Regions from separate parts of the Streptomyces sp. UG1 genome, predicted to be linked through region 4. Evidence: riboswitches for the same ligand, from Rfam matches in the RefSeq annotation. Region 4 holds a riboswitch; each other region holds the start of a gene.
What was found. A riboswitch is a leader RNA that binds a small molecule or an ion and turns the genes downstream of it on or off. The one in region 4 is predicted to bind cobalamin.
Positions count from the first base shown of each region.

Region 1: linked by a shared signal. The riboswitch ahead of ACP4J3_RS21400 (energy-coupling factor ABC transporter permease) and the one ahead of ACP4J3_RS12570 (prenyltransferase/squalene oxidase repeat-containing protein) in region 4 are both predicted to bind cobalamin.
Region 2: linked by a shared signal. The riboswitch ahead of ACP4J3_RS40715 (ribonucleoside-diphosphate reductase subunit alpha) and the one ahead of ACP4J3_RS12570 (prenyltransferase/squalene oxidase repeat-containing protein) in region 4 are both predicted to bind cobalamin.
Region 3: linked by a shared signal. The riboswitch ahead of ACP4J3_RS18055 (cobalamin biosynthesis protein) and the one ahead of ACP4J3_RS12570 (prenyltransferase/squalene oxidase repeat-containing protein) in region 4 are both predicted to bind cobalamin.

Region 1 covers NZ_JBNGGG010000018.1:131,516-136,545, forward strand. Annotated here, with positions in the region: partial or broken gene ACP4J3_RS21375 (IS5 family transposase) at 1-837, opposite strand, end outside; gene ACP4J3_RS21380 (RHS repeat domain-containing protein) at 886-1,713, shown strand; gene ACP4J3_RS21385 (hypothetical protein) at 1,697-1,846, shown strand; gene ACP4J3_RS21390 (hypothetical protein) at 1,868-2,350, shown strand; gene ACP4J3_RS21395 (DUF6086 family protein) at 2,347-2,691, shown strand; cobalamin riboswitch at 3,184-3,369, shown strand; gene ACP4J3_RS21400 (energy-coupling factor ABC transporter permease) at 3,400-4,101, shown strand; gene ACP4J3_RS21405 (energy-coupling factor ABC transporter substrate-binding protein) at 4,143-4,493, shown strand; gene cbiQ (cobalt ECF transporter T component CbiQ) at 4,497-5,030, shown strand, end outside.
Region 2 covers NZ_JBNGGG010000047.1:62,967-67,996, reverse strand. Annotated here, with positions in the region: gene ACP4J3_RS40715 (ribonucleoside-diphosphate reductase subunit alpha) at 1-1,607, opposite strand, end outside; cobalamin riboswitch at 1,732-1,872, opposite strand; gene ACP4J3_RS40710 (GNAT family N-acetyltransferase) at 1,925-2,431, opposite strand; gene mctP (monocarboxylate uptake permease MctP) at 2,504-4,114, opposite strand; gene ACP4J3_RS40700 (DUF3311 domain-containing protein) at 4,111-4,365, opposite strand; partial or broken gene ACP4J3_RS40695 (CstA-like transporter-associated (seleno)protein) at 4,414-4,581, opposite strand; partial or broken gene ACP4J3_RS40690 (carbon starvation CstA family protein) at 4,607-4,741, opposite strand; gene ACP4J3_RS40685 (GntR family transcriptional regulator) at 4,750-5,030, opposite strand, start outside.
Region 3 covers NZ_JBNGGG010000014.1:172,492-177,521, forward strand. Annotated here, with positions in the region: gene ACP4J3_RS18050 (cobyric acid synthase) at 1-1,201, opposite strand, end outside; gene ACP4J3_RS18055 (cobalamin biosynthesis protein) at 1,198-2,139, opposite strand; cobalamin riboswitch at 2,242-2,381, opposite strand; gene ACP4J3_RS18060 (hypothetical protein) at 2,500-2,721, opposite strand; gene ACP4J3_RS18065 (anion permease) at 2,780-4,024, opposite strand; gene ACP4J3_RS18070 (lysozyme) at 4,178-4,936, opposite strand.
Region 4 covers NZ_JBNGGG010000009.1:134,268-139,297, forward strand. Annotated here, with positions in the region: gene ACP4J3_RS12555 (ABC transporter ATP-binding protein) at 1-156, opposite strand, end outside; gene ACP4J3_RS12560 (energy-coupling factor transporter transmembrane component T) at 153-1,226, opposite strand; gene ACP4J3_RS12565 (SCO2322 family protein) at 1,226-1,876, opposite strand; gene ACP4J3_RS12570 (prenyltransferase/squalene oxidase repeat-containing protein) at 1,873-3,099, opposite strand; cobalamin riboswitch at 3,213-3,352, opposite strand; gene ACP4J3_RS12575 (phosphotransferase) at 3,418-3,903, shown strand; gene ACP4J3_RS12580 (RidA family protein) at 3,911-4,276, opposite strand; partial or broken gene ACP4J3_RS12585 (nuclear transport factor 2 family protein) at 4,325-4,783, opposite strand; gene ACP4J3_RS12590 (MBL fold metallo-hydrolase) at 4,792-5,030, opposite strand, start outside.

The DNA.
Region 1 (5,030 bases), on a different contig from region 4:
TCGGGTGGCGATGCCTCGCCATGCTTTGAGCCTGTTGATCAGGCGTTCGACGGTGTTCCGCTCCTTGTGGAGATCGGCGTCGTGGCTGACGGGTCGGCGACCTCTGGAGCCCTTCTTCTTCCGGTTGGCGGCCTGTCCTTCTCCTCCGGGATGACCGCCTTGATACGGCGTTTACGCAGGTGGGGTGCGGTTTCCGTGGGACGAGTACGCCTTGTCCCCGGCGACCGCGTCGGGCCGGATGCGGGGCCGACGGGCCCGCGTACCCGTACCTTCTTCAGCCCGGGGATGAACTGCGGGCTGTCCGCTGGCTGGCCTGTGGTCAGGATGAACGCCAGCGGGCGGCACTTGCGGTCGGCGGCGAGGTGGACCTTGCTGGTCTGCCCGCCTCTGGAACGTCCGAGGAGGGCGGCCTTCAGGCGGAGTTTCCTCCGACGCCGGATGCGTCGTCGTTCTTCCAGTGCGGGATCACTTTCGATCTCTTGCCCGTTTTGCTCTTCGAGGCCGCCCCCTTTGACCTGGCCTTCTCCTCCTCGGCCGCGGCTTTCTCCAGGGCGGTGACGACGTCCTCGTCGAGGTGCATCCCGGCCGCGTCGTGGTGGGCTCGGGTGGTGGGCCCTCCAGCAGGGCCTCGAAGGCGCCGGCGTCACGCCACTGCCGGAAGCGGTTGTGGACGGTCGACCAGGTGCCGAACTCCGTCGGCATCTCCCGCCACTGCCCGCCCGTCTTGAACCGCCAGATCACGCCCTCGAACTGCTGCCGCAGTCGCTCGGGGTACGGGCCGTACTCGCCGATCGGCAGGTACGGGTGCCACGAAGGCACATCCCGCAAATTGATCACGACTCGATACGCGCCCTAGGTGAGGGCGGTCGGTGGGAGTTCCGGCGTGTGTACGGTGCCCGTCTTCTGGATGAGACCCTCGCGGAGATCGGCGTGCCGTGTGGAGTCGCGGTGGATGTGGGCAGTGAAGGGGCGTTCCTGGTGCCTCCGGCGCAGGGCATTGTGGCCCGGTCACGTGGCGGTGACGGCGATCCGCGCGGCCTGATCGCTGCGATCAACGAGTTGGAGGAGACGGGCTACTTCTCGATCACCGCGCAGCAGGGGCACGGTTTCCAGTTCCTGGTCATGTCGGGGATGGAGATGGGTTCGGGTGAACTGGCGGATGTGTTCGGTCAGTTCTGCGGCCGCTGGGCGCTGGCCATACGTCACCTCACCAGCCTCACCGACCATCTCGATGGCACTCGACGCCTCCGCCTCGACCGCGTTGGCCGTATCACGCAGGTGACCGGGCAGGACTGGACCGAGACCTACGCGTACGACACTGCGGGCAACCTTGCTCACGCGACTTGGCCGCAGACACACGGCGAGGACGCCGTCGGCGCACGTGAGTACACCGGAACGCGCCTGACCACGGCTGGTCGTTGGACATTCACCTACGACGAGGCCGACCGTGTCATCGAGCGTCGCAAGACTAGCCTGTCCCGCAAGCCGGATGTGTGGCGATACGCCTGGGATGCCGAAGGCCGTCTGGTCTCCTGCACAACGCCCGACGGCACGGTCTGGCGCTACCGCTACGACCCGCTGGGGCGTCGCAGTGCCAAACAGCGCCTTGACGCTGGTGGACAAGTGGTCGAGGAGACCGTATTCACCTGGGACGGCAACCAGCTTGGAGTACAACGGGCTCACCCCCCTCACCCAGGTGGAACGTGCATTTGACCAGGACAACCCACAGGCCGTCGACACACGCTTCTTCGCCATCGTGACCGACCTTGTCGGTACACCGAGGGAGCTGGTCACCATGGAAGGCGAGCTGGCCTGGCGTACCCGCAGCAACCTGAATCGCCACTAAGATCCGGCGACCGCTCGCTACATGAGCGCCGATCCCCTCGGGCTCGGGCCGGCGCCGAACCCCGTAGCCTGGGTCCAGAATCCGCTTGCCTGGACAGATCCGTTGGGGCTCGTGAAGTGCGACCCGGCCGACGGGATGACCAACAGGGAAAGGCCGCCGGTCGACGGCGACACGAACTACATCGTCGACGATCCCAACGACTGGTCGAAGACCATCACGGACATCGACCGCGTGGAGGGAGACACCCTGTGGGAGGAGAAGCAGGCGACCGGCCAGGACCCGCGGATCACCACCGAACGCCGGGTCGAGAAGCACGTGTTCAAGAAGCTTGATTCCTACGTGGAGGCCCGGTCCCACCTGGAGGGGTGGCAGAACGCCAAACTCGGCATGGACTTCACCACGCCAGGGGCAACTCCCGAGTTCAAGGCCGCCGTTGAGCAGGCCATCGGGCAGTGGAAGGCGAACAATCCCGGCGTGGAAGTTCGAGTAAGGTGGGCCCAGTGAGCTGCTACGTGATGATCGCGGATCGGGACGTGTGGAACCCCGCAAATCAGGTTGCCGAGGTTTTCGTCGGGCAAGTGGGAATCGCATCACGGATTCTGGGAGTGGATTCGGGCGTCGAACCAATCGTCGAGGACGAGTGTCATATCGACGCCGAAAAATTCGAAGCTTTCACGTCTGTGCTTTCGGCAGCCGTACAGAGAACGAACAACCTCGCATTCCGAGGAATGCTCCAAGGGATTCTTGAGGTGTGTGCCGTCCTCGTCTCCAGGGCTGGCGGATCGATTTCACCCGCCGTGGACGTTCCTGACTCCTTGCCCCGGACGATGCCAGGCTTCGAGTGATCGGGACTGCTAGGACACCGGGGTGGTCGGTGAGTTCCATGACCGGTGCCAGAGTCGCGTGTGACGACTCTCAGGGAAGGGCTCCAGCCGGGTCCCCCATCACACCCACCAAGCGGCGATTCCAGCGGTCCTGCAGCCCTACCGCTGATCGGTGAACCGCCAGGGCCGGCACTCCTGCCGTCTTCTTGGCTTCGTCAACTGCGGCAGGTCGCAGATGCCCGAGCTTCCGCCCAGCCTCAGACACCCTCCGGCCAAAACCGGAGGCTGTCTGCGCAGCAGGGGCAAGACGCAGGGCGCGCCACGACGGCTCCGGCGGCTGACTACCAGCAGTGACTCCACGAGGGCCCTGACATCAGTTCTGACATCTGCCGCCCTGGCCCGCAGTGGGTTTCGACGGGCATCAGTGGCCCGACGGCCTGCGCCGTTCCACCCAACGCCGCAGGTCCCCTTTCGCGCCCCCTGTGCGTGCTTGTCAGTCACCCTGCGCGGGCACTACTGTCACCACGCCTTGGTGAACGGGAAATCCGGTGTGATGCCGGTGCGGCCCTCGCCACTGTGAATCGGGAAGTCCGGCTCCGGCCCTCACGGGCAGCCACTGGGTTCTTCGGGACCCGGGAAGGCGGAGCGCGGGCGGTGGTACCCGTCAGCCAGGAGACCGGCCAAGGCGCGTCAACCATCCACGAGGTGCTGGAGAGGGTCTGCCGAGCCATGCACATAGCCGAGGGTTTCCTCCCTCCGGCGCACGCGGTCGCCTGGGGCGTCGCGTCCGCGCCGTTCGTCGTCCACGGAGTCCGTTCGCTCACCCGTGAGGTCAGGGAGCATCCCGAGAGCACGCTGCTCCTCGGCGCCTCCGGGGCCTTTACTTTCGTCCTGTCCGCGCTGAAGCTGCCCTCGGTGACCGGCAGTTGCTCGCATCCGACCGGAACCGGGCTCGGCGCCATCCTGTTCCGGCCGCCGATCATGGCGGTCCTGGGCACCATCACCCTGCTCTTCCAGGCGCTGCTGCTCGCACACGGCGGCCTGACCACGCTCGGCGCGAACGTCTTCTCGATGGCGATCGTCGGCCCCTGGGCCGGATACGCCGTCTACAAGCTGCTGCGGCGCTACGACGCGCCGCTGATGGTCGCCGTCTTCTTCGGCGCGTTCGTCGCCGACCTGTCCACCTACTGCGTCACCAGCGTCCAGCTCGCGCTCGCCTTCCCGGACCCGGGCAGCGGATTCCTGGGCGCGCTCGGCAAGTTCGGCTCCATCTTCGCCGTCACCCAGATCCCGCTCGCGGTGAGCGAGGGCCTGCTGACGGTGCTCGTGATGCGGCTGCTGGTGCAGTCCAGCAAGGGCGAACTGACCCGGCTGGGTGTGCTCCTCGCCAGGAAGCAGTCCCGGTCCGGAAGCGAGGCGGTGGCCCCATGAGCAAGAACACAACGAGCAAGAAGACGGTGGGCAAGAAGACGATGAGCAGGAACACGAAGATCAACATCCTGCTGCTGGCAGTCGTGGCCGCACTCGCCGTGCTGCCGCTCGCGCTCGGGCTCGGCGACCACAAGGAAGAGCCGTTCACGGGGGCCGACGGCGAGGCGGAGACGGCGATCACCGAGATCGAGCCGGACTACGAGCCCTGGTTCTCGCCGCTGTACGAGCCGCCGTCCGGCGAGATCGAGTCGGCGCTGTTCTCCCTCCAGGCGGCCCTCGGCGCCGGGGTCCTCGCCTACTACTTCGGTCTGCGCCGGGGCCGGCGGCAGGGCGAGCAGCGGGCACTGGAGCGACAGCGGGACGCCGAGGAGTCGAAGGCCGACGGGGTCTGACGGGTGCTGCCGATCGACGCGGCGGCGCACAGCAGCCGCTGGCGCCGCCGTCACCCCGTGGACAAGGCCGTGCTCGGACTCGGCCTCACCGTGCTCGCGATCTCGCTGCCGCCCTGGCCGGGCGCCGCGCTGGTCCTGGTCACCGCGCTCACCGTGCTGCTGGGTCCGGCGGGCGTGCCCGGGCGGCGGCTGTGGCGGGCCTATCGCGTGCCGCTGGGCTTCTGCGTGACCGGGGCGGCCACGCTGCTGGTACAGGTCGGCGGGCCGGAGGGCTTGGTGTCCCTGGCCGCCGACGGTCCGCTGCGGGCCGGTGAGCTGCTGCTGCGCACCTCGGCGGCCTCCCTCGGAGTGCTGCTGCTCGCGTTCACCACCCCGATGTCCGACCTGCTGCCCCGCCTGGTCAAGGCCGGGGTTCCCGCGCCCGTGGTGGACGTCGCCCTGGTGACGTACCGCATGAGCTTCCTGCTCCTGGACTCCGTGCGCCGCGTGCGGGACGCCCAGGCCGCCCGGCTCGGGCACACCACCCGGGCCGCCACC
Region 2 (5,030 bases), on a different contig from region 4:
CGCGTGGAGAGGTCCTTGGCCTCCGGCGAGTCGAAGGGCAGCCGCAGCTTGAAGAAGACGTCCTGCAGCCCCATCGCGCCCAGGCCCACCGGCCGCCACTTGGCGTTCGACCGGCCCGCCTGCTCGGTCGGGTAGAAGTTGATGTCGACGACGCGGTCCAGGAAGGTGACGGCGGTGCGCACGGTGGCGTCGAGCCGCTCCCAGTCGATGTCGCCGGTCGCCGTGTCCACGAAGGTGCCGAGGTTGACCGACCCCAGGTTGCAGACCGCTGTCTCCCCGTCGTCGGTGACCTCCAGGATCTCCGTGCAGAGGTTGGAGGAGTGCACGACATGGCCCGGCAGCGCCGTCTGGTTGGCGGTGCGGTTGGCGGCGTCCTTGAAGGTCATCCAGCCGTTGCCGGTCTGCGCGAGGGTGCGCATCATGCGGCCGTAGAGGTCACGGGCCGGGATGGTCTTCTTCGCGAGCCCGGCGGCCTCCGCCTTGCGGTACGCCGCGTCGAACTCCTCGCCCCACAGATCGACCAGCTCGGGCACGTCGGAGGGGGAGAACAGGCTCCACACCTCATCGGCGTTGACCCGGCGCATGAACTCGTCCGGGACCCAGTGCGCGAGGTTCAGGTTGTGCGTACGGCGGGCGTCCTCACCGGTGTTGTCGCGCAGCTCCAGGAACTCCTCGATGTCGGAGTGCCAGGTCTCCAGGTAGACCGCGGCCGCGCCCTTGCGCCGGCCGCCCTGGTTCACGGCGGCGACCGAGGCGTCGAGGGTCTTCAGGAACGGGACGATGCCGTTGGAGTGCCCGTTGGTGCCGCGGATCAGCGAACCGCGGCTGCGGATGCGGGAGTACGCGATGCCGATGCCGCCGGCGTGCTTCGAGAGGCGGGCGACCTGGTGGTAGCGGTCGTAGATGGAGTCCAGCTCGTCGAGAGGGGAGTCGAGGAGGTAGCAGGACGACATCTGGGGGTGCCGGGTGCCGGAGTTGAACAGGGTGGGGGAGGAGGGGAGGTAGTCGAGGCGGCTCATGAGCCCGTAGAGCGCGGCGACTTCGTCCACGGAGCGGGGGGTGTCGTCCTCGGCGAGGCCCGCCGCGACGCGCAGCATGAAGTGCTGGGGCGTCTCGATGACCTTGCGGGTGTGGGGGTGGCGCAGGAGGTAGCGGCTGTGCAGGGTGCGCAGGCCGAAGTAGCCGAAGCGGTCGTCGCCCGCCGGGTCGATGAGCGCGTCCAGCCGGGCCGCGTGGACGCGCGCGAACTCGGCGGTCCGGTCGGCGATGAGGCCCTCCCGGTGCCCGACCGCGACCGACTCGGTGAAGGACGTCACGCCCTGCGAGGCGGCCTCGGCGGCGATGGAGATGGTCAGCAGCCGGGCGGCCAGCCTGCTGTAGGCGGGGTCCTCGGAGATGAGACCGGCGGCCGCCTCGGTGGCCAGCTCGCGCAGCTCCGTCTCGTCCGCGAGGGCGGACCGGCCGCGCAGCGCGGCGGCGGCGACCCGGCCGGCGTCGGCGTCGGGGAGGTCGGCGGTCAGCTCGGTGAGGGTCCGCAGCAAAGCGGTTCCCGGAGCGTCCTCGTTGGTCGGGACGGCTGAGGCCGGGTCTGCTGGCGCGATGGTCACGTGGGGGCTCTCCCTCGCTCGGCACGGGGGCCTTGCGGAGGGCAGGGGCAGCTCACGAGCGCACGCGGCGTCGCGTCCACCGGCCCATTCCACGAGGCCCGGACGTCAGGGCGCACCGGCCGGGTGGCCGGGCGCGCTGTCGGCAGGTCCTCGGACTGACTCCTGTGCACGGCGTTTTTCGGGAACGGACATGCACAAGTACACCGTTGCGGGACAGTTCCGGATTCGCACCGGATTCCCCTGCGGCGACAGCGAGGAAGAGCATACATCTTGTGCTCGCCCGCCACGCCACCCCCAGATGTTGTGTCGCGGTGGTTTCAGAGCGTCAACTCGTAGGTGAGGAGAGTGATGTCGTCCAGATGCGGGATCGGGTTCCAGTCCCGCTCGGGTGTGCGGACGAAGCCCATGCGTTCGTAGATGCGGTGAGCGCCGTGCATCGTGCGCTGGGTCGACAGCACGATCCGTACGCAGCCCTGCGTGGCCCGTGCACGGTCGACGCAGGCGCGTACGAGGGCCTCGCCGGCGCCCCGGCCCCGCGCGTCGTGCGCGACCGCGAGCATGCGGATCTCGGCCTCGCCGGGGGCGGCTATGTCGGCCATCGGGCCGCCGCTCGGCACGAAGGTCACGCCGCCCAGCAGCCGGCCGCTCTCGACGGCCACCAGCACCTCGGCGGCGGCCGCCCGCTTGGCCACGTCCCTCAGCTCGGCCAGGTATGCGTCACTCTCGCCGAAGTCGAGGAGGCCGTCCTGGAGGTAGGCCTGGGCGGTGATCTCGCCGAGCCTGTCGTATTCGCCGGGTTCCGCCTGCCGGATCGCGATGTCCATGCGGGCGAGTCTGCCGGACGGGTACGACAACGGGCCGCCGGATTCCTCCGGCGGCCCGTCGGCGTCAGGTGCTCAGTGGGACGATCCCGCGGTCGCCGGAGGCAGTTCCACCTGCACGCCCGGGTCGCCCGCGTCCGCCGTGTAGTCCTCCAGCCTGGTCTCGTCGACGCCCTCGGGCGCCTTCGCCGCCTTCAGGACGAAGGTCAGGACCACCGTCACCACCACGTTCAGCACGAACGCCGTCAGACCGATGTAGCCGATCTCACCGATGCCGGGGATCTCCGCCGAGGAGCCGCCGAAGTGCTTCTGCGTCGGGGAGGCGACCCCGTACGCGGCGACCGTGCCGTAGATCATGCCGACCGCCCAGCCGCCCAGCAGCGCCCAGCGGTGGAACCAGCGGGTGAACAGGCCGCCGACCAGGGCCGGGAAGGTCTGCAGGATCCAGATGCCGCCCAGGAGCTGGAAGTTGATGGCGACCGTCTTGTCCATCGCCAGGACGAAGACCAGCGCACCCACCTTCACCAGCAGGGAGACCAGCTTGGAGACCTTGGTCTCCTGCTCGGCCGTGGCGTCCGGCCTGATGAAGTCCTTGTAGATGTTGCGGGTGAAGAGATTTGCCGCCGCGATGGACATGATCGCCGCAGGCACCAGGGCGCCGATGCCGATCGCCGCGAAGGCCACGCCCGCGAACCAGTCGGGGAACATGTTCTCGAAGAGCTGGGGGATCGCCAACTGGGGGTTGGCGACGATGACTCCGGCCGCGATGGCCATGAAGCCGAGCAGCGCCAGCATGCCGAGCATCAGGGAGTACAGCGGCAGGATCGTCGTGTTGCGGCGGATCACTTCACGGCTGCGCGAGGACAGCGTCGCCGTGATCGAGTGGGGGTACATGAAGAGTGCCAGTGCCGACCCGAACGCCAGCGTGGCGTACCCCCAGTGCCCCGCCGCGGGCGGGATGAGCCCGCCCACACCGTTCTCCGTGTACTTCTTGTCCGCCGCGGCGAAGATCTCGTCGAACCCGCCCAGCTTGATCGGGATGTAGATGATCGCCACCGCGATGACGATGTAGATCAGCGTGTCCTTCACGAACGCGATCAGCGCGGGCGCGCGCAGCCCGGAGGAGTACGTGTACGCGGCCAGGACGCCGAAGGCGATGAGCAGCGGCAGGTCCTTGATGAACCAGTTGGTGTTCTCGCCGCCGCCGATGCCCATCACGTCCAGGACGGCCTGGATGCCGACGAGCTGGAGCGCGATGTACGGCATCGTCGCCAGGATGCCGGTGAGGGCCACCGCCAGCGACAGGCCCTTCGAGCCGAAGCGGCCGCGCACGAAGTCCGAGGTCGTCACATAGCCGTGCTTGTGGGAGACCGACCACAGGCGGGGCAGGAAGGTGAAGATCAGCGGGTAGATGAGGATCGTGTAGGGCACCGCGAAGAAGCCCGCCGCGCCGGCCGCGTAGATCGCCGCCGGGACCGCCACGAAGGTGTACGCCGTGTACAGGTCGCCGCCGAGCAGGAACCAGGTGACCCAGGTGCCGAACGACCGGCCGCCCAGGCCCCATTCGTCCAGGGTGTTCTCGTTGGCGGCCTTGCGCCAGCGCGCGGCCAGGAAGCCCATGACCGTGACGAGCAGGAAGAAGAAGATGAAGACGGCGAGTGCGACGCCGTTCACGCCGTCCTTCACTTGCCACCTCCACGTCGTGCGCGCTGGTCACGCTGCCACAGTTTGTACGCGATCATCGTCAGCGCGGTGGAGATGAGCACCCACAGCATCTGGTACCAGTAGAAGAACGGAATGCTGGCGAACTCCGGATCGGGCTTGGCGTACGAACCGACCCACAGCATCGCCACGAAGGGCGCGACGAGACAGAGCGCGATGACGACCCGTACGGGCGTCACCACCGGCCCTCTGTTCGCTTCTGATGCATCTGACATCTGACGGCTCCGTCCCCTCACTGATCGCCACAGAAACGCGCAGGCAATCTAGGTGACGGTGCACCGACAGCGGAAGACCCTGTCCGCATACCGGATGTGGAGGAATGGTGTGTACGGCGGCCGCGGGTCGTTCTCCTGACGGTCGGTCCGCATCCGCTCGAAGTCGCGCCGGGTGGGCACCCTCGCGTCCGGGTGCTCGCTCCGTACATGCGCGGCATAGCGGTCGTATGGCGCCCGCCAAGGAGAACACCTTCTGCCGGCTCGCGGTGAGCGTCACGGTGGCGTCCCGGGCGAGCGGAACCCCGGTGATCCAGGCCCACTTCAGGCGCCCCGACTTCACCAGCGGCGTGGTGCAGACCGCGAGGGCGACGGCCGCGAAGTGGCCTAATCCTGCGGCCGCTTCAGCCGCGCCACGAACTTGTAGCGGTCCCCCCGGTACACCGACCGCACCCACTCCACCGGCTGCCCCTCCCGGTCCAGCGAGTGCCGGGAGAGCATCAGCATCGGCAGGCCCACGTCGGTGCCGAGCAGGCCCGCCTCGCGCGGGGTGGCCAGCGAGGTCTCGATGGTCTCCTCGGCCTCGGCGAGATGGACGTCGTAGACCTCGGCGAGCGCGGTGTAGAGGGAGGTGTACTTCACCAGGCTGCGCCGGAGCGCCGGGAAGC
Region 3 (5,030 bases), on a different contig from region 4:
CGTGATGGATCTCGTATCCCTCGACCGCCTCACCCAGGGCCTTGCCCACCGGCCGCGTGAGGGTCTTCTCCCGGGCGAACCGCACCCGCACGGGCAGCACCCCGAGCCCTTCCACGTGCCCCCGCCGGCTCTCGACCTCGTCCTCGATGTGCTTCCCGAGGACCTGGAAGCCACCACAGATCCCGAGGACCGGTCGCTGCTCGGCGGCCCTGCGGACCAGGGCCTCGGCCAGCCCGCGCTCGCGCAGCCACTCCAGTGCGCGGACGGTCCCCCGGGTGCCGGGCACGACCACCAGGTCCGCGTCGGCCAGCTCCTCCGGCCGGTCCACGAACCGCACGACGACGCCCGGTTCGGCGGCGAGGGCGTCCACGTCGGTGAAGTTGGACATCAGGGGGACGGCACAGACGGCGACCCGCAGTACGTCCTCGCCGACGGGCGGGGCGAGGTTCGACTCCCGGACCGTCCCGCGCAAAGAAACGCGCAGCCCGTCCTCCTCGTCGATCCCGAGCCCGTGCCGGAAGGGCAGGACGCCGTAGGTGTGCCGTCCGGTGAGCCCGTGGAGCATGTCGAGGCCGGGTTCGAGCAGCGAGACGTCGCCGCGGAACTTGTTGACGAGGAACCCGGCGATCAGCCTCTGGTCCTCTTCCGACAGCAGCGCGACGGTCCCGAAGAAGGAGGCGAAGACACCGCCGCGGTCGATGTCGCCCACGACCAGCACGGGCAGCCCGGCATTGCGGGCGATCCCCATGTTCACGATGTCGGTGCGCCGCAGATTGATCTCGGCCGGACTCCCCGCCCCCTCACAGATCACCGCGTCATACGTGCCCCGGAGTTCGGCAAGACAGTCGAGCACGGTGCCGAGCAGCTTCTGCTGCCGCCCGCCGTGGTACCCGCGCGCGCTCAGCTCACCGACCGGCTTGCCGAGCAGCACGACCTGGCTGCTCTGCTCGCCACCGGGCTTGAGCAGCACGGGATTCATGAGTGCGGTCGGCTCGACGCGGCAGGCCTGCGCCTGCATGGCCTGCGCCCGCCCGATCTCGGCACCCTCTTGGGTGACGAACGAGTTGAGGGACATGTTCTGCGCCTTGAACGGCGCGACCTTCACGCCCTGCCGCACCAGCCACCGGCAGATCCCGGCCGTGACGACGCTCTTGCCGGCGTCGGAGGTGGTCCCGGCGACCAGCAGCCCACCGCCCGTCATGACGTACGCCCCTTCGCGACACGGCGCGCGGCGACACAGACGCCGAGCGCCAGCCAGCCGACGCGCTGCGACAGCCGTACGGCACGTTCGATGTCGGCCGTGCCGACGCTCCGCCCGGATGCGTTGAGCACGGGCCGGTGCTCGACCCGCCCGCCGTAGGACAGCGTCCCGCCGAGCCGGACCCCGAGCGCCCCGGCGAACGAGGCCTCGACGGGCCCGGCGTTGGGGCTCGGGTGCTTGGCGGCATCGGTACGCCAGGCCCGTACCGCTCCACGGGGATCACTTCCGGCGACGGCGGCGAGTACGGCGGTCAGCCGTGCCCCCGGCCAGCCGGCCAGGTCGTCGAGCCGGGCCGAAGCCCAGCCGTAGCGCCGGTACTTGGGCGACTTGTGCCCGACCATGGCGTCGAGCGTGTTCACGGCCCGGAACCCGAGGAGTCCCGGCACCCCGCCGACGGCCCCCCACACGAGCGCCCCCACCACCGCGTCGGAGGTGTTCTCGGCCACGGACTCCACGACCGCGCGCGCGATCCCGTCCGCGTCCAGCGCCTGCGGATCCCGCCCGCACAGATGCGGCAGCCGCGCCCGCGCCGCCTCGACGTCCCCCGCCTCCAGGGCCCGTCCGATGACCCGCGCCTCCCGGGCGAGTGAAGTCCCGCCGACGACGGCCCAGGTGGCGGCGCCGGTCAGCGCGACGGCAGCGGCGGGAGACGTACGTACGACACGCGCGGCGAGCGCCCCGGCGGCGACGGCGCCACCGGCGCACACGGCGGTGTGCATCACACCCCACGCGCGGTCGTCGCGCCACAACACCTTCTCGACGGCACCGGCGGCCCGGCCGAACGCGGCGACCGGATGCCCCCGGCGTGGATCGCCGAGCAGCAGATCGCCGAGGAGCCCGGCGGCGGCGCCGTACGCGAAAACGCGATCGGCTCGCATCGGGGTCAGCCGACCGTGAGGTCAGACGTGGGTCCGCAGTTGCGTGTCGAGCGGCAGGCGAGCATCGCGTTGTGTCCTCACTCAGGGTGTCCACGCCCTGGTTCGACGAGACCGGCGGTGAGAGTTCCTGGCTCCCGGGGCTTACTACCCCGGTGACAGTGGCGGGACCGCGCCGGATTCTCACCGGCTTCCTCTCCTGCCGCCGTACTTGGCCCCGGAAGTCCACCACGGCGTTGGAACGGGCGTCAACTTGCCGTTGACCTGCGACGGGAGAGTGTGCGAAGGCCCACACAGCAGTGAGGTGCGGGACGGTTGTCCGTCCCGCACCTCGGGTGCTTCAGGTGGTGCGTGTGGTGTGGTTCAGGCCACGATCAGATAGATCCCGTACGCCACCGCCGCCGCGCACGCCGCGAAGCACGTGTACGCGCCGGTGACCGCGAGGGCGGCCGAGCCGCCCTGGGCCGAGGCCTTCTCCTGGCGGGACAGGCCCGCGATGCCGAGGGTGAACAGGCCCACCAGGGCCACCGTGACCACGAGGCTGACGCCGAAGACGGAGCCGAGGGCCGCCCAGTCGATCTTCATGGTTCTTCTTTCCTGAGTAAGTCCGAGTGAGCCTGAGTGAGGGGAGTGACCGGGCGGGTCAGACCGTGGCCTGGGACGGCGCCGACTCGGTGGTCGACGCGGCCGGGATCGTGGTCGCCAGTTCCTCGGCCGCCGCGTTCGCGGGGACCGCCGGGGGCGGGGTCACGGCGGCGATGGCGGTGGTGACCACGCCGGGCGACTCCTCGCTCTCGTTGACGTTGGTGTGGTCGACGACCTCGCGGCGGGAGACCTTCCAGATCGCGGCGCTGGAGGCGATCAGGAAGACGGCGACCACGGCCGTGCCCCAGCTTCCGAGGCCCGTCACGTACTCCGCGAGCGCGGCGACCAGGGCGGCGGCCGGGAGGGTCAGGCCCCAGGCGACGAACATCCGGGTGGCCGTGGACCAGCGGACGACGCCGCCCTTGCGGCCGAGGCCGGCGCCCATCACCGAACCGGAGACGGAGTGCGTGGTGGACAGGGAGAAGCCGAGGTGGGAGGAGGCCAGGATGACCGTGGCGGCGCTGGTCTGGGCGGCGAAGCCCTGCTGCGGCTGGAGGTCGGTCAGGCCCTTGCCCATGGTGCGGATGATGCGCCAGCCGCCGAGGTAGGTGCCGAGCGCGATGGCCAGGCCCGCGGAGAGGATGACCCACATGGGCGGGTCGGAGTCGGGGGCGACGGCGCCGCCGGCGACCAGGGCGAGGGTGATGACGCCCATCGTCTTCTGCGCGTCGTTGGTGCCGTGCGCGAGGGACACCAGGCCGGCGGAGGCGATCTGGCCGCTGCGGTAGCCCTTGGCGGCGGCCTTGCCGTCGGCCTTCTTGCCGAAGGTGTACGTCAGGCGCGTGGCGAGCAGCGCGGCGATGCCCGCGACCAGCGGGGCGGCGATCGCCGGGATCAGCACCTTGGTGACCAGCACGTCGCCGTGGACCGCGCCGATGCCGGCCGAGGCGATGGTGGCGCCGATCAGACCGCCCATCAGGGCGTGCGAGGAACTGGAGGGCAGGCCCACCAGCCAGGTGAGCAGATTCCAGAGGATCGCACCGACCAACGCGGCGAAGATGACCTCGGGACGGATGCCGGTCTCGTCGACGAGACCTTTGGAGATCGTGTTGGCGACCTCCACGGAGAGGAAGGCGCCGACAAGGTTCAGTACGGCGGACATGGCCACCGCGACCTTGGGCTTGAGCGCACCGGTCGAGATGGTGGTGGCCATCGCGTTGGCGGTGTCGTGGAAACCGTTCGTGAAATCGAACGCGAGTGCGGTCACGACCACAATCGCGAGGATCAGCGAGAAGTTTTCCATTTACCCAGGCAATCGTTCGAGGTCATTGGCCGGACGAACGTAGGTAACCTGGGTGAACGAAAGGTGAACTGAGGGGGGCCGCACGGTGTCCTGGGGTGCCGGAAGGGGAGACCTTCGGTCCGCCGGTCGGTGTACGGCCCAAGCGTCGCCCGGCTAGTAGCCCCGGGCGAACTTCCTCAACTGGGCCATGGAGCCGTTGAAGAGATTTTGGTCACCCGGCAGGCTGCCGCCGTTGTCGTACTGCCAGAAGGTCCAGAACCGCCATCCGGCCGGCATCGTGCCCGCGGTCGAGGAGTTGTAGCGGGCTATCCACAGGGCGTGGTTGGAGGCGAAGGCGCGGCTGGTGCCGGTGCAGGTGTTCCACCAGTGGGTGGTGGTGTAGATCACCGGGCGGCGGCCGGTCAGTCGTTTCACCTCGTCGCTGAAGGACTGGATCCAGTTGACCATCTTCGCCTTGCTCAGCCCGTAGCACTTGTGCTTGCTGTACGGGTTGTACTCGATGTCGAGGGCGGGCGGCAGGGTCCAGCCGTCCGACCGCCAGCCGCCGCCGTTGCGTACGAAGAACGCGGCCTGGGTCCTGCCCGACGACTTGTTCGGCACGGCGAAGTGGTACGCGCCGCGGACCAGGCCCGCGTTGCGGGAGCCGTTGTACTGCCGGCCGAAGTAAGGGTTGCGGTAGGTGTGGGACTCGGTCGCCTTGACGTAGACGAACTTGGCGCCCTTCGCCTTCGAGCTCTGCCAGTTGACGTCCTTCTGGTGCGAGGAGACGTCGTGGCCCTTGGGCTTGCTCGCGGCCGCGGCCGGGATCTCGGCGAGGGCGGTTCCGCTGAGGGTGAGGGCCGCCACGGATATCGCTACGAGGCGGGAGCGGTGACGGGAGCGGTGACGGGACGGTTTGCGATCACGAGCCATATTTCCCCCCGGAATGGCGACGTGCACGACAAATCTCCCAGAGAGTACTGGAAGATCGTTGAATGCCGATCGTTCTCAGGCCAAGGGTGGGGCG
Region 4 (5,030 bases):
GAGGCCGCTCACCGCGCCGAGGACGGTGGACTTGCCGACACCCGACGGGCCGACGAGGAGGACGAGTTCGCCTTCCGGGACCTCGAAGTCCACGCCCCGGACGGCGGGTTCGGCGGCACCGTCGTACGTCACGGAGACGTTCTCGAAGCGGATCACGACGTCTCCTTGAGGGGCGCTGGGCTGATGAAGGCCGGGAGCAGGCCGATCAGGACGGCTGCCGCGGGCCACAGGGGGAGGGCGGGCGCTTCCAGGGGGACCACGCCGGGGTGCAGGGCCGCCGGGTCGCGGTCGGCGGCGAGGGTCAGCAGGGCCGCGACCGCCGCGCCGGAACCGGCGACCAGCCAGGCGCGGGCGTCCCAGCGGTCCGGGCGGTAACGGGTGCGCAGGGTGCGGCGACCGCCCAGGCGGAGGCCCGCCAGGGCGGCGGCGAGTCCGGCGAGGAGGACGGGCAGGCCGTACGTCCCGCCCTCGGCGGTCAGCAGGCCGTACGTTCCGGCGCAGACGCCCAGCAGGCCGCCGAGGGTGAGCGCGGTCGTCGTACGGCGGACCCGGGGCGGGACGTCGGCGGTACGGCCGTAGCCGCGCGCGTCCATCGCGGCGGCCAGGGCGACCGAGCGCTCCAACGCGCCCTCCAGGACCGGCAGTCCCACGTGCAGCAAGCCCCGGATGCCGGTGTCGGGGCGGCCACGGAGGCGGCGGGCGGCGCGCAGGCGCTGGACGTCGGCGATGAGATGAGGGGCGTAGGTGAGGGCCACGACCACCGCCACGCCCAGCTCGTAGAGGGCGCCGGGCAGGGACTTGAGGAGGCGGGTGGGGTTGGCGAGGGAGTTCGCCGCGCCCACGCAGATGAGCAGGGCCGCCAGCCGCAGGCCGTCGTAGAGGGCGAAGACGAGCGTCTCGACGGTGACCCTGCCGCCCAGACGGAGGCCCTGCGCCCAGTCGGGGAGGGGGATTTCGGGCAGGGTGACGATCACGTGGGTGCCGGGGAGGGGGGAGCCCAGGGCCACGGCGAAGACCAGGCGGATGAGGAGGACGGCGAGCGCGAGCTTGACGAACGCGGTGTAGGAGCGGGCCCACGGGGCGTCCGGGCGGCACGTCGCCACGACGTACGCCGAGGTGGCGATCAGGAGGGTGAGCAGGAGAGGGTTGGTGGTGCGGGTGGCCGCGGTGCCGAGGGCCAGGGCCCACAGCCACCAGGCGCCGGGGTGGAGTTGCGCCCCGGCCATTACGGTCGCCGCCGCCTTGCCTGCCAGATCGCTGCCGCTGCCAGAACGGCCACGGCGGCGATGCCCGCGACGAGGCCCAGCCAGGTGCTGCCGTCGCCGGAGTCGACCTCGGCGCTGTCACTGGTCGGCGCCGGCTCGCGGGCGTCGTCGTCCGACACCTGCTCGCCGCAGCCCTTCCGCGGATAGCCGGCGATCGCGCACAGCAGGGCGTCGGTGTCGTAGCGCAGCGGCTTGGCGACCGCGGCCAGGACCTCCGCCGTCGTCGCGTCGGGGGCCACCCGGGCGCAGGCCGTGCGGCGGGCCGGGGGCGTCTCGCCCGACGGGGCGTCGGCCGGCGTACCGAAGTCGAGGACGAGGGCGACCCGCTTCGTGCCGTCCTGCGCGGGTGTCCGGGCGCAGATCACCGCGAACTCGGCCGCGCCCCTCGGCTGCGCCGCGTCCTTGGAGTCCGCGCTCACCGCGAAGCGGAAGCCCTGCACGTCGCCGTCGGAGGGGCGGGCGGTGGCGGGGCCCTGGGTGGCGTAGATCCAGGTGTCGCCCTTGCGCTCCCAGAAGGACCAGTAGCGGTAGCCGGCGGCCTGGGCGGCCTGGGCCGCGCCGGTCAGGAGGACCAGCGCGGCGAGGAGAAGAGCGACAACGCGGCGGATCACTGCCGTCCGCCCTTGTTGCGGCCGCTCAGCAGGAAGCCGATGCCGATGCCGACGACCAGGAAGACACCGATGTACCACCAGGCGCCGAAGGGGTTGTCCCCGTCGTCCGTCTTCTCCCCCTTCTCCTCCTGGCCGGCTGCCTTCTGGGGTGCCGGGCCGGTCGCGTTGAGCTGCTTGACGAGATCCACGCCCCCGAAGTCGCGCGGGTCGGTGCCGGTGGCGTGGGCGGCGAAGATGAGCTGGGCGTAGGCGGCCGGGCCGCTCTGCTCGGCCCACTTGGCGGAGTTCTGCTCCAGCCAGCGCAGCGGCTTTTGGGCGGCGCCGGCACCGGACCGGGCGGCGAGCGCGACGACCGCGTCGGCCGTGTTGCCGTAGTCGGGCTGGTCCTCGGCGCCGGGGAGGGCGGACTTGAGGTGGCCGTCCTCGGCGAGGGCCCGGGTGAGGTAGGCGGCGCCGTTGGCCGCGGCCTGCTGCGGGGTCCGGTCGCCGCCGTCGGCGCAGGTCGCGTCGGAGGCGGTGGTGCCGGGGCGCACCACGAGCCCCTTGCCGAGCGCACCGAGGATCCCGGCGGCCGTGGCGTCGGCGTTGGCGACCAGGGTGCCCTTCTTGTCCGGCTGGAAGGCGAAGGCGCCGGCGCCGTCACCCGTGCACGGCAGGGCGAGTTCGACCAGGGCGTCGTACGGAGACCGCCCGCCCTTCACGACGCCTGCCGGCTTCTCACCCACGGCGGCGAGCGCGCCGATCACGACCGACGTCGAGTTGGTGTCGCTGGCCCCGACCGCCGCGTACCCCCACCCCCCGTCCTTGTTCTGCACGGACTTCAGCCAGGACACCGCCTTGCCGGTCGCGGCGTCGTGCCCACCGAGTGCGGCGAGTGCCTGTACGGCGGCGGCGGTGCTGTTGGTGTCGACGGGGGTCTTGGCGCCGCAGTCGGCGTCGGCGTCGGCGCGGTAGGGCGCGAAGGCGCCGTTCGCGCACTGCTGCCCCAGCAGCCAGTCCACCGCCCCCTTCGCCGGCCGCACGCCCACCGTGTCCTGCGCGAGCAGCGCGAGGGACTGCCGCCAGACGCCGTCGTAGGTCGGGTCGGTGCCGCCGTACAGCTCGGCGGGGTACGCCCGGGACGGCGACGTGGAAGGGGACTCGTCGGCGGCCGCGGCCGGCGCGGCCGCGCCGATCACGACGGCGACGGCGGCCAGGACCGCGGCGCTGCGGCGGACGTACATGATCGGCGGGTGCCCTTCCCTAAGGGGAACCGGGCAGCACAGGGAGGACCCCCGGCGGCTCGGCTCCGTATACCTCGACGGTGCCGTGCTCCGGCCGGCTGCCGGGCACGTGAGCCGGTCACTGCCCGTACGCGGAGATCCGGCTCACCGGCCTTCGACGACCGGTTCACGGTTGCGGGTCAGCGCCGGATTTGCACCGGCTTTCCCCCGTACGGGTGTGATGACGACGCCGACACTCTACCCGCCCGTAACCGGGACCCCGAGGGCCGCCTGTGCGGGCCGGGGTACGGTCCTCGCACGACGGAGGGGGCGGGGTCGGTGGGGCGACTGCTGGGGACGGGGCGCACGGCCGACGTGTACGAGATCGACGAGGCATGGGTGCTGCGGCGGAACCGGGAGGGCTACGGGGACGCGCTCGCCGAGGGCGCGGTGATGGCCCACGCACGCGCCCACGGCTATCCGGCGCCCCGGGTACGACTGGCCGACTCCTCGCGGACCGAGCTGGTGATGGAGCGGCTGCCGGGGCCGACGATGCTCGGGGCGCTGACCGGGGGGACACTGGGCCCGGACGAGGCGGGCGGCATCCTCGCTCACCTGATCCTCGCCCAGGCCGCCGTCGTCGCCGAGCCCGTCGCCGAAGCCGCCCGCTCCATCCTGACGTCCCTGCTCGCCGACCCTTCCGACCTCACGGAGGCCGGCCTCACCGAGGCCCTGCGCCGGCGCGCGGTCAATCCGACGATGACGCCGCGCGAGATCGAACTACTCGGTGACACAGAGGCGTTGATCCGTACGCTCATGCGCTGATGGCCCGTCAGGCGACGACGGCCACCGCGTCCACTTCGACCAGCACACCCTCCCGCACCAGCCGAGCCACAACCGTCGTACGGGCCGGAAGGGTAGGGCAGTCCGTGAAGAACTCCCGGTAGACGCGGTTGAACTCGGCGAAGTGGGTCCGGTCGGAGAGATAGCAGGTGCAGCGTGCGATCGACCGCCGGTCGCCGCCCGCCGCCGCGACGACGGCCTCGACGTTGGCGAGCACCTGTCGTGCCTGTGCCCCGAAGTCGCCCGGCATGGCACCGGTCGCCGGATCCAGCGGTCCCTGGCCGGACGTGAACAGCAGGGGCCCGCTGCGCACACCCTGCGAGAGCGGCGGCTCGCTGCCGTCGGGGAAGCGGATGAAGGGGGCGCGGTCGGTGTGGACGACGTCGAGGGCGCCGCGGCCCTGTCGTGGGGTGGGGCCGCCGAACGGGAGGTGGAGGGTCCGGGAGGTGAGCAGCCACTGGTCGGACACGCGGCGGAACGTGTCCTCGTAGTGGCCGACCTGGACCGGCGGGGCGGCCGGCACCATGCCGCCCGTCCAGCCTTCGACGCGGTACGTGGTGAAGTACGACGTCGCCTCGGCCGTGTCCTCCGACGTCACCGTGACCCGGATGTTGGACATGACCCGCCGCGAGAGCTTGTCCGCCGGCCGTGCGCCGAAGTACGCCCGCAGCGCCGCCCGTCCCTCCGAGCGGCGCCCGTCCCCCGGAGCAGGCCACTCCCACCAGCCGTCCTCGGTGAACAGCTCGGCGACGGAGGCCGGTTCGCCGAGGTCGAGGCGGTGGACGAAGTCGAGGATGACGCGCTCGCAGGCGCGTTCGGCGAGGAGTCGGTCCAACGGGGCCAAGGCGTTCGGCGTGTTCATGGTGACTGTTATACGGTCACGTACGTCACCGGCTCACTCCCCGCCACCGCCTCCGCCCGCCCCAGCTTCACCAGCCGTCGCAGGTGGGCCTCGGCCTCCGAGACCGCGATGTTCCGTGACCCGTAAGGGATCTGCTCCCAGGGCCGGTTCCACTCCATGCGCTCGGCGAGCTGCCAGGGGGTGAGGGGCTCGGACAGCAACGCCAGCAGTCCGGTGAGCCGTTCCTCGTGGTGGGCCAGCAACTGCC